Regions from separate parts of the Pseudoalteromonas sp. KG3 genome, predicted to be linked through region 2. Evidence: predicted binding sites of a transcription regulator. Region 2 holds the regulator's gene; each other region holds the start of a gene.
The links. Region 2 encodes FliA, which starts transcription of late flagellar genes. Its sites were predicted from a motif close to CTAAAGNTNNNNNNNNNNNNGCCGATA; they were not measured.
Positions count from the first base shown of each region.

Region 1: a site for FliA is predicted at 1,388-1,414, ahead of NDQ71_RS11650 (DUF5610 domain-containing protein). Genes of this name have one in related genera too.
Region 3: a site for FliA is predicted at 1,933-1,959, ahead of pomA (flagellar motor protein PomA). Genes of this name have one in related genera too.

Region 1 is NZ_CP098523.1:2,448,848-2,452,128, forward strand. It holds gene murI (glutamate racemase) at 1-173, opposite strand, end outside; gene NDQ71_RS11650 (DUF5610 domain-containing protein) at 237-1,358, opposite strand; gene trmA (tRNA (uridine(54)-C5)-methyltransferase TrmA) at 1,524-2,624, shown strand; gene NDQ71_RS11660 (DUF523 domain-containing protein) at 2,633-3,082, opposite strand; gene NDQ71_RS11665 (thiol:disulfide interchange protein DsbA/DsbL) at 3,143-3,281, opposite strand, start outside.
Region 2 is NZ_CP098523.1:1,286,977-1,290,257, forward strand. It holds gene NDQ71_RS06175 (chemotaxis protein CheA) at 1-136, opposite strand, end outside; gene NDQ71_RS06180 (protein phosphatase CheZ) at 151-915, opposite strand; gene cheY (chemotaxis response regulator CheY) at 933-1,316, opposite strand; gene NDQ71_RS06190 (RNA polymerase sigma factor FliA) at 1,357-2,067, opposite strand; gene NDQ71_RS06195 (MinD/ParA family protein) at 2,094-2,954, opposite strand; gene flhF (flagellar biosynthesis protein FlhF) at 2,947-3,281, opposite strand, start outside.
Region 3 is NZ_CP098523.1:1,568,597-1,571,877, reverse strand. It holds gene dxs (1-deoxy-D-xylulose-5-phosphate synthase) at 1-482, opposite strand, end outside; gene ispA ((2E,6E)-farnesyl diphosphate synthase) at 587-1,474, opposite strand; gene NDQ71_RS07590 (exodeoxyribonuclease VII small subunit) at 1,478-1,720, opposite strand; gene pomA (flagellar motor protein PomA) at 2,022-2,789, shown strand; gene NDQ71_RS07580 (flagellar motor protein MotB) at 2,792-3,281, shown strand, end outside.

The sequences.
Region 1 (3,281 bases), 1.2 Mb from region 2:
TCAAGCAAAGCACTAAGACGGTTAATGATGGTTTGTTGACTTTGCTTACCATAGGGTAAGTAGGCATTATCCATAAAATAACTAAATTGTGCATCGGGCAGCGCGCGTTGAATATGCTCAAGCACTGTGGTGCCACCAAGGCCTGAATCAAAAACCAAAATATGTGCAGACAAACTACTCGCCTCGTGTTTACTTTAAGCGAAGCAGTTTGCCATGCAGTTAAGCAGAAATAAAGTTTACGCTTCGCTTTCTGACGCTGCTGAACGTAGCTTATTCATTTGCTCAAACATCGATTTAGTGTATTCAACCAACTTACCAATCTCTTCTTTATCTTGGTTTAACCACTGTAAGATACCGGCAAGTTCATTTTGTAAACCTAGATCGCCCGCCTTATTAAACGCCTCTTTTAAGTCATCATTAAATGGCGCGATTTTTTCAGCAACCTTTTTCTCTGGTGCAGGTTTATTCTCTTCATAACCCTTTATAGCTGCGAAGGTTTTGGTCTGTCTTAAATCCATTGAAAACACCACCAGCTGTTCATTCCCAAGATTTAGCTCTTGTGCTTGCTCAAACGCCTGTTCAAACGACCCAGAAAAGAAGGTTTGGCTCACACCTTGTAAGTCTTCCATCAGCTCATTAATAGCCTGCTGTTCATCCTCGTTCAAATCACCATTGACCGACATACTAAATGATAACTCGCGCGATTGTGATGACTCACTGGCATAGCCTTCATTTTGGCCATTACGTTGATAGCTACTAGCAGATTGCTGTTTAAAGGCATCGGCAAAGCTAATCGTCACTTCATCACCCTCTGCAGTGGTAAAGTTATATTCTGCGTTATTACTTAAACTTAAATACTGTGCTTGGCTCACACTCACAGATTCGGGTTTTGGGTTAAATAAGTTCTCTTCAAATTCATCGAGGCCACTAAAAATACCTGCTTTTGATTTTTCGATGCCTTCTTCTATTTCGTCATTTAAAACCCCTGTGCCTTTGAGCTCTTCATAAGCATCATCGATACCTATTTGCACACCTTTACGAGCATCGCCTAACATGCCTTTGAGTTTTTCATCATCGGCACCATTAGCTTGGGCTTTTTTTACTGCACCAGTTACAAACTCCAGTACATTTTTGACGATTGCGTCAAAATCAAATAGCGGCTTGTCCTTTTTTTCTTCAGCGACAGGTAAACCTAGGGCTTGTGCCATTTTATCGCCTAATACTTTTGCGGCTAACTCCCTACCACGTTGCTGGTAACTATCTTGGGGAGACTGTATTGTAGGTTGCTGTAATGCAGCTTTGTTACTGTATTTATTGACATTGTTATTTGGAACAAAGCCAAAGTTACCAATTTTCATGATCCGACTCCTATAGTTGCATTCTTTAGTATCGGCCTAAAAATAAATAACTGAAGCGAAATGTACAAAAAAACAGCAGTATTCATTACGCAAAACTAGACAAATACTCCCTGCCCCCTACAATAGCGCCGATAAATAGCTTAAAGATAGAAGGTAGTGGGCATAATGGCAGTTATTAAGATCGATACATCAATATACGATGCGCAATTAAGCGAAAAAGAGCAGCGTATTATTGCGCAATTCCAACGCTTTGGGGTTGAGCAGTTAGAAGTATTTGGCTCTGAGCCTATTCACTACCGTCAACGTGCTGAATTTAGAGTCTGGCATGATGGGGATGATTTATTTCACATTATGTTTGACCAAGCTAGCAAAGAAAAAATTCGTGTTGATAGCTTTGATCCAGCTGCACCGCTAATTGGCGAAGTTATGCAAGCGATGATCGAAAATTTAAAGGGTTGTGAGATATTACGCCGCAAGTTATTTCAAATAGATTATTTATCAAGTCTCAGTGGTGAAATTCTTGTAAGCTTGCTTTACCACAAACCATTAGATGATGAATGGCTAACAGCCATTAAAGCGTTAAAAGTGGCGCTGAGTGAACGCTTTAAAATTGATTTTATTGGCCGTGCCCGCAAACAAAAAGAAGTGTTGGGTGATGACTTTGTTACTGAGCGCCTAACCGTTAATGGCCAAGAGCTTATTTATCAACAAGTAGAAAATAGCTTCACCCAGCCTAATGCCAAAGTAAATATTAAGATGCTAGAGTGGGCTCAGGATTTATGTAAGCCATTAAAAAATGATTTGCTTGAGCTGTATTGTGGCAATGGTAATTTTTCGATTGCATTGGCAGGCTCGTTTAATCGTGTGTTAGCTACAGAGATCTCAAAGTCATCAGTGCACTCTGCGCAGTACAATATTGCCAAAAACAAGGTGACTAACTTAGATATTATTCGCATGTCGAGTGAGGAATTCACCCAAGCGATGAATGGCGAGCGCACGTTTTCACGCTTAGAGGGTATTGATTTAACAAGCTACGACTGCCAAACCATTTTAGTTGACCCGCCACGGGCTGGCATGGATACACTCACCTGTGATTTAGTGGCTAACTATGAAAGCATTATTTATATTTCATGTAACCCAGATACCCTCGAGCGAGACTTAGAGCATTTAACCCGTACTCACGAAGTTAAGCGCTTTGCTATTTTTGACCAATTCCCTTATACCCACCACATTGAATCTGGGGTATTTTTACAACGTAAATTGTAAGGTACTTATTATGCCAGTGCTTGTACTAGCGCTGGCATTTGCTGCTCACTAAACACTTTAATACCATTCTTTTCTAATAACGAAGCCGTCAAGCCCATTCCCGTTATTTTACGACCACTGTGCGAACCATCGTAAATTGTATTACGACCACAAGAAGGGCTTGATTCCTTTAACAGTGCAAAGCGAATATTGTGCTGCTGGCAAAGTTGTAGCGCTTTGCGTGCACCTAACTTAAATTCAGTGGTCACATCATCACCCGTATTGGTAATCACTTTATCATTACTAATTTCTGCTGGATCTCTGGGAGTAGGTAAACCACCAGCAACCTCTGGGCAAAAAGACACTATCAGCTTTTGCTGTTGCCAGGCCATTATTTGCGGATGAAGCAATTGCTGTCCGGTGCCATCGTAACGCACAGGTGTGCCAAGCAAGCAGCTTGAAATCAGGATTTTATGCATTGTTATTTTTGCCAATAAAAAAGCTCCGTGTACGGAGCTTGTTATAAAATTTAACTGCGCTTATTTTGCAGCTAAATAGTTAATTAATTTACTAATATCTTCTGGCTCGGTAATACCTGATTCACGGCCTAAGTTAAGCTTATATTTACCATTTACGATAAAAGTGGGTACACCACGCAGTGCGCCTTTTTCTTTGTAG
Region 2 (3,281 bases):
GGAAAATTGCATTGAGTAATTCGGTATCATCTGGGTTATTTTCAAGCTCCACCAGCTGTTCTGACAAAAGCTCAAGAATTTCTCCAGCCTCTACTAGAAAATCTTGTAAAATATCTTCATCGACTTCAAAGCTCATGCAGTTTTCTCCTCTTAGAAGCCCAAGCTTGATAATAAATCATCTACATCATCTTGCCCGTTGACAACATCATCACGAGATTCTTTATCAATAATTGGCCCTTCTGGGCCTGCAAGTGTATTTTCAGCAGGCGGTTTTTCAATGGCTGGTGCTACTATTTTTGTTTCGCTGTCATCTTGGCTACCAAATGCTGTCAACAAGTGGATCAAGCTGTCTTCTACTTCTCTAACTAATTCGATTACCCGGCGAATAACTTGACCGGTTAAATCTTGGAAATCTTGCGCCATTAACACATTGGTCATTAGCCCTTGCAATTCATCCGTTTTAGTCTGCGAGTTATTCATAAACTTATCTAAGCTATGACACAGTGTTTTAAACTCTCCCAGTTCAATTTCACGATTCATGAGACGGTCCCATGTCGGCTTAATATGTGAAATTTCATCAGCGAGTTGTTGAGCAATAGGTAAACTTGCTTCTACCGCATCCATAGTTTTATTAGCAGCGTTTTCTGTCATTTCCATAACATAATTAAGGCGCTGCTTAGCGTCAGGGATAGCTTCAGTCGTCAAATCAGCTAAACGTGTATCAAGCTCAAAATTTTTCAACGCGTCATGCAGCTGACGCGTCAGTTTGCCAACTTCGGCAAATAATTCTGATTGCTCTTTTGACGCCGCATCAATAATTAATTGATCAGCTTTATCTTGTTCACCGTTTTCAAGGTAAACCACAAGCTGACGGGCTTGTTCTAAACTGATCTGAGGCGCAGCTGGTGCTGACATAAGCCTCTCCTATTTATTTAACCTAAACGCTCAAACACTTTTTCCAATTTGGTCTTAAGTGTTGCAGCTGTAAATGGTTTAACGATATAACCGTTAACACCCGCTTGGGCAGCAGCAACAATTTGTTCTTTTTTAGCTTCTGCTGTTACCATTAAAACTGGAATATGTTTGAGGCTGTCATCAGCCCTGATAGCACGCAACAAATCAATCCCTTGCATGCCCGGCATGTTCCAATCTGTTACCACAAAATCAAACTCCTGATTCTGTAACATTGGTAGCGCTGTTGAGCCATCATCAGCTTCTTGTACATTTGTAAAACCTAAATCTCTTAACAGATTTTTGATAATACGTCTCATCGTCGAAAAATCATCAACAACAAGAATTTTCATGTTTTTATCCAAAACATCCTCCGGTGAGGTCTGAACCTATATTTACTTACTACTAATTTATCCAGTCATTGATTTTTGCTTTGAGCTTAATCATCGCCTGACCATGTATCTGACTCACACGCGATTCGCTTACATCGAGTATATGTCCAATCTCTTTTAAATTCATTTCATCGTTATAATACAATGACAATACTAACCCATCTCGTTCAGGTAAGGATTGTATAGCTGCTAACAATGATTGATTAAAGCGTTCATTTTTAACGTTATTAAAGGGCTTGTCTAGCGCTAAATCATGTCCGACTGGGGTAATAACATCTTCATCAACCCCTAAATCTTCTATTCCAAGCACTTTACTGGAATTTACATCACTAAGAATATGATGGTACTCATCTAGTGTAATATCAAGTTTTTCAGCAACTTCAATGTCTTTGGGTTCGCGATTAAGTTCACTTTCAAGTTCACTAATAGCCTCTGCTACTCTGCGGCTATTACGGTGCACAGAACGAGGTGCCCAATCGCCACGGCGCATTTCATCAAGCATCGCGCCGCGAATACGAATGCCTGCGAAGGTTTCAAAGCTTGCGCCCTTGCTTGCATCAAAATTCTTTGATGCTTCAATTAACCCTATCATTCCCGATTGAATCAAATCGTCAAGTTGCACACTCGCAGGTAAACGAGCAATTAAATGGCACGCCACTTTTTTGACAAGTGAAGCATGTCGTTCAACAATCACATTTAAATTTTGTGTAGATTGATATCCCATCGCTTTATTCACCGATGCCGTCATAGTTAGCCGTTTACTAGTTTTTCTATGAAAAATTCTAAATGACCAGAAGGTTGATTAGGTATAGGCCATTTAACTGCTTTTGTCGCTAATGTTTTAAATGCTATTGCTGCTGGAGAATTTGGAAATAAATCAACAATCACTTTTTGCCGGCGCGTTGCTTTACGCATGTTTTCATCATAAGGGACGGTTGCCACCAACTCCATCGATACATCCAAAAAGCGATCTGTTACTTTTGAGAGTTTAGCAAATAGTTCATGGCCTTCACGCATACTGCGCACCATATTAGCCACGATTTTAAATTTATATACGCCATGCTCACGGCTTAATACCTTGATTAATGCATAAGCATCGGTGATTGAGGTTGGTTCATCGCATACGACCACCATGACATCTTGCGCTGCGCGCGAAAAACTTAACACCATGTCAGAAATACCAGCAGCGGTATCTACGATTAATATATCAAATTCAGTATTTAATTCGCTAAAAGCACGGATCAAACCGGCATGCTCAGAGGGAGAAAGTTCGACCATGCTTTGTGAGCCAGAAGTTGCAGGCACTATTTTTATGCCTGCAGGACCTTCAACTAAAATTTCATCAAGTTCACATTCACCTGATAATACATGAGAGAGGTTGCGCTCTACTCGCAGTCCTAACATCACATCACAATTTGCCAAACCTAAATCGGCATCCAGTACTAATACTCGGTTTCCGAGTTGACCTAACGCAATCGCAGTGTTTAGTGAGACGTTAGTTTTACCAACCCCTCCTTTACCACCTGTGACAGCGATAACTTTAACGCCGTTATTATTGTTTTGACTCATTTTACGCAGGCCACTTGCTTGATCTAATACTGTGTTAATCATACATCCCTACTGTGCTTGACGCTACTGCTTGACGTCTTGAATGTTGTGCTTTTGTTCTTTTTAAATACAATTGTTCAGCTTTTTTTACTAATTTCTCTGCATTAGCGACCCGAATGTCCTCAGGAACGCGCTGACCGTTAGTAAGATACCCTATTGGGAGGCGATTTTGAATCGCTATACTAATAATCTCACCTAAACTTAGCGATTCATCTAATTTAGTGAAAATACAGCCACTTAATTGTACTTTTTTAAAGTGTCTTACCGTCTCTTGCAATACGTTAATTTGTGCTGTGGCGCTGAGCACTAAATAGTTACGAATATCGACAC
Region 3 (3,281 bases), 280 kb from region 2:
AATGCCATACCTGCGGTGATCGCACCATCGCCAATAACCGCGACTGTTTTGCGTCCCTTGCCTTCTTTTTGCGCCGCAATAGACATGCCCAATGCCGCAGAAATCGAGGTGCTTGAGTGACCGACACTAAAGGTATCGTATTGGCTTTCTTCACGAAATGGGAAAGGGTGCAGGCCATCTTTTTGGCGAATAGTGTGCATTTGATCGCGACGACCCGTTAAAATTTTATGCGGGTAAGCTTGATGGCCTACATCCCACACTAAACGGTCTTCAGGAGTATTGTAAACATAATGCAATGCAACAGTCAGCTCTACAGTGCCTAAGCCTGATGCAAGGTGACCACTGCTTTGCGACACTGAGTTAAGTAAATAATCACGCAGCTCATTGCTAAATGCAGGTAATTTTTGTTGCGCTAAATCACGCAGTTGGGCTGGTTCGTCAACCAAACCTAATAATGGATACTTGCTACTATCAAGTGTCATGATTTTTAATACATCCTTCGCTAACCAGACGTTATTATAACGCAATGTTACTCTGGTTTTTTAGTTATTTTGTACATCATTATCAGCTCAATCTGAAGCTGCAATTAATAATCGCGTTCTACAATATATTTTGCTAAATTTTCAAGTTCTGTGGTATCGGCATTTATTGCAGCTAAAGCATGCAGTGCTTGTTCAAGTAAGTGTTGTGCTTTTTGTTTTGCACCAGGGAGTCCAAGTAACGCCGGGTAGGTTGCTTTATTGGCTGCAACATCGGAACCTTGTGGTTTTCCTAGTACTTGTGTATCGCCTTCGACATCTAAGATATCGTCTTGTACTTGAAAAGCCAGTCCAATTGCATCACCAAAGCGCTTTAATTGTAATAATGTATGTTGATCGATATCTGTTGCACATAATGCCCCTAAGGTAATTGCGCAGTTTAGTAAAGCACCGGTTTTTAGCTTATGAATACGCTCAAGCTCAACAAGCGTCACCTCGGTGTTTGTTGCGGCAATATCCAAAGCTTGGCCACCCACCATACCTTCAATGCCAGATGCTTTACTGAGTGTTGCGATCATTTTTAGCTGCTGCTGCGCAGGGACGTTAAATGCATGATTGGCAATTAAATCGAACGCCAGTGTTTGCAGCGCATCGCCCGCTAAAATTGCATGAGCTTCACCATAAACAATGTGGCAAGTCGGTCTACCACGGCGCAAATCATCATCATCCATAGCAGGTAAGTCATCATGGACTAACGAATAACTATGAATACATTCTATTGCGGCGGCCAATACATCTAAATCCTGATGCTTTGCCCCTAGCATTCTGCCTGTAGCGTACACCAAAAATGGTCGTAGGCGTTTCCCGCCGTTTAAAACACTATAATGAGTCGCCAGTTTGATACTTTGCTCGGTATCCAGAGGTTGCTCAAAATACCGATTGAGAGTGGCTTCAACATCACGTTGAGCGCATTTAATTTGTTCTGTTATTAGCACTCGTTATTCCAAATCATTTTCAAAGTTAGTAAGCGGTGACTGACTATCATTACCCATCAAAATAGCGACTTTTTGTTCTGCTTGTTGCAACTTGCTAGATGATGCACCAGCCAAAGCGATGCCGCGTTCAAATTGTTTTAACGATTGTTCAAGCGAAAGTTCACCTTGCTCCATTTCTGTGACGATTAAGGATAATTCTTCAAGCGCTTGCTCAAAGCTTAGGTTCTCTGGTTTTTTAGTCGCCATAGTGGATTCAACTTAGATGATAGAAATGTGAGGCCAATTTTAGGGGGAATGCTAAACTAGGTCAAAGGCTGATGCATTTTTTTTGCATAATAAACTATATTCTTGTCACAGATTAAATGCTTTTACTCAGATTTATGCCTTGCAGGTTAAGCATGGTAGATTAAAATGCCAATTAGCGCTAAACGTTTCATTTCATTTTTTTCAGTAAATGGTTTAAGTAATTCAATACATTGCCGATAAGCAGTTAATAATAAAAATTTGCTGCCAGGGCAGTAAAGCATGAGTTCCTTTGGAGGGGTAAGTGGATTTAGCAACCATTATAGGTATTCTCGGCGCTATTGGCTTGATTGTCATGTCCATGTTTTTGAGTAGCAGCGGCGAAGTAGCGATGTTTTACAATACTCCGTCTGTGGTGATTGTATTTGGTGGTTCGATTTTTATCGTGTTATCAAACTATACAATGGGCCAGTTCTTTGGCATTGGTAAAGTGGCTGCCAAAGCGTTTATGTTTAAAATTGAATCCCCAGAAGAACTTATCGAAAAAGCAGTTGAACTTGCTGATTCAGCACGTAAAGGGGGATTTTTAGCACTCGAAGAAGCAGAAATACCAAATGCATTTATGCGTAAAGGTGTCGATATGCTTGTCGATGGCCATGACGCGGATGTAGTTAGAGCGACGCTGCAAAAAGATATTGCCCTTACTTCTACTCGTCATGAATCGGGAGCTGGCTTATTTAAAGCGCTTGCCGATATTGCACCGGCGATGGGGATGATTGGTACTCTCATCGGCCTTGTGGCCATGCTATCCAATATGGATGACCCGAAAGCGATTGGACCTGCCATGGCGGTCGCGCTTTTAACCACTTTATACGGAGCATTTTTGGCCAACGTGGTTGCAATACCAATTCAGGTCAAGTTAGAGCTGCGTAAAGACGAAGAAGCCATGAACCAGCGTTTGATCTTAGATGCTGTACTAGGTATTCAGGATGGTCAAAATCCAAAAGTTATCGAAGGTATTTTGAAAAACTACCTCGCTGAATCAAAACGAAAAGTGGATACTGAGGAGTAAGCATGTCTGATCAAGAGTGCAAATGCCCACCACCAGGACTTCCCGCTTGGATGGGCACGTTTGCGGATTTGATGTCACTATTGATGTGCTTTTTTGTGCTTTTGCTCGCGTTTTCAGAAATGGATGTGCTGAAATTTAAACAAATCGCGGGCTCGATGAAATTTGCTTTTGGTGTGCAAAATAAAATTGAAGTTAAAGATATTCCTAAGGGCACATCGGTTATTGCGATGGAGTTCACACCAGGTAAACCAGAACCGACACCAATAGAAACAATTCAACAGCAAACCGTGGAAATGACTCAGCAAATGTTGGAGTTTCAGGCTGGTGATGAAAGCTCTGCCGGTGGCCGCCAAGAACAACGTGGTAACAAGCGCGGTGGTGAATCACAAAGTACAGCGCAGCAACAAGCTTCTGAGCAGTCAACCGCTGCGGCCGATCAAGAGCAAGTAAATGAGTTGGTGAAAAAAATAGCGCAACAGTTAGAGCAGCAAA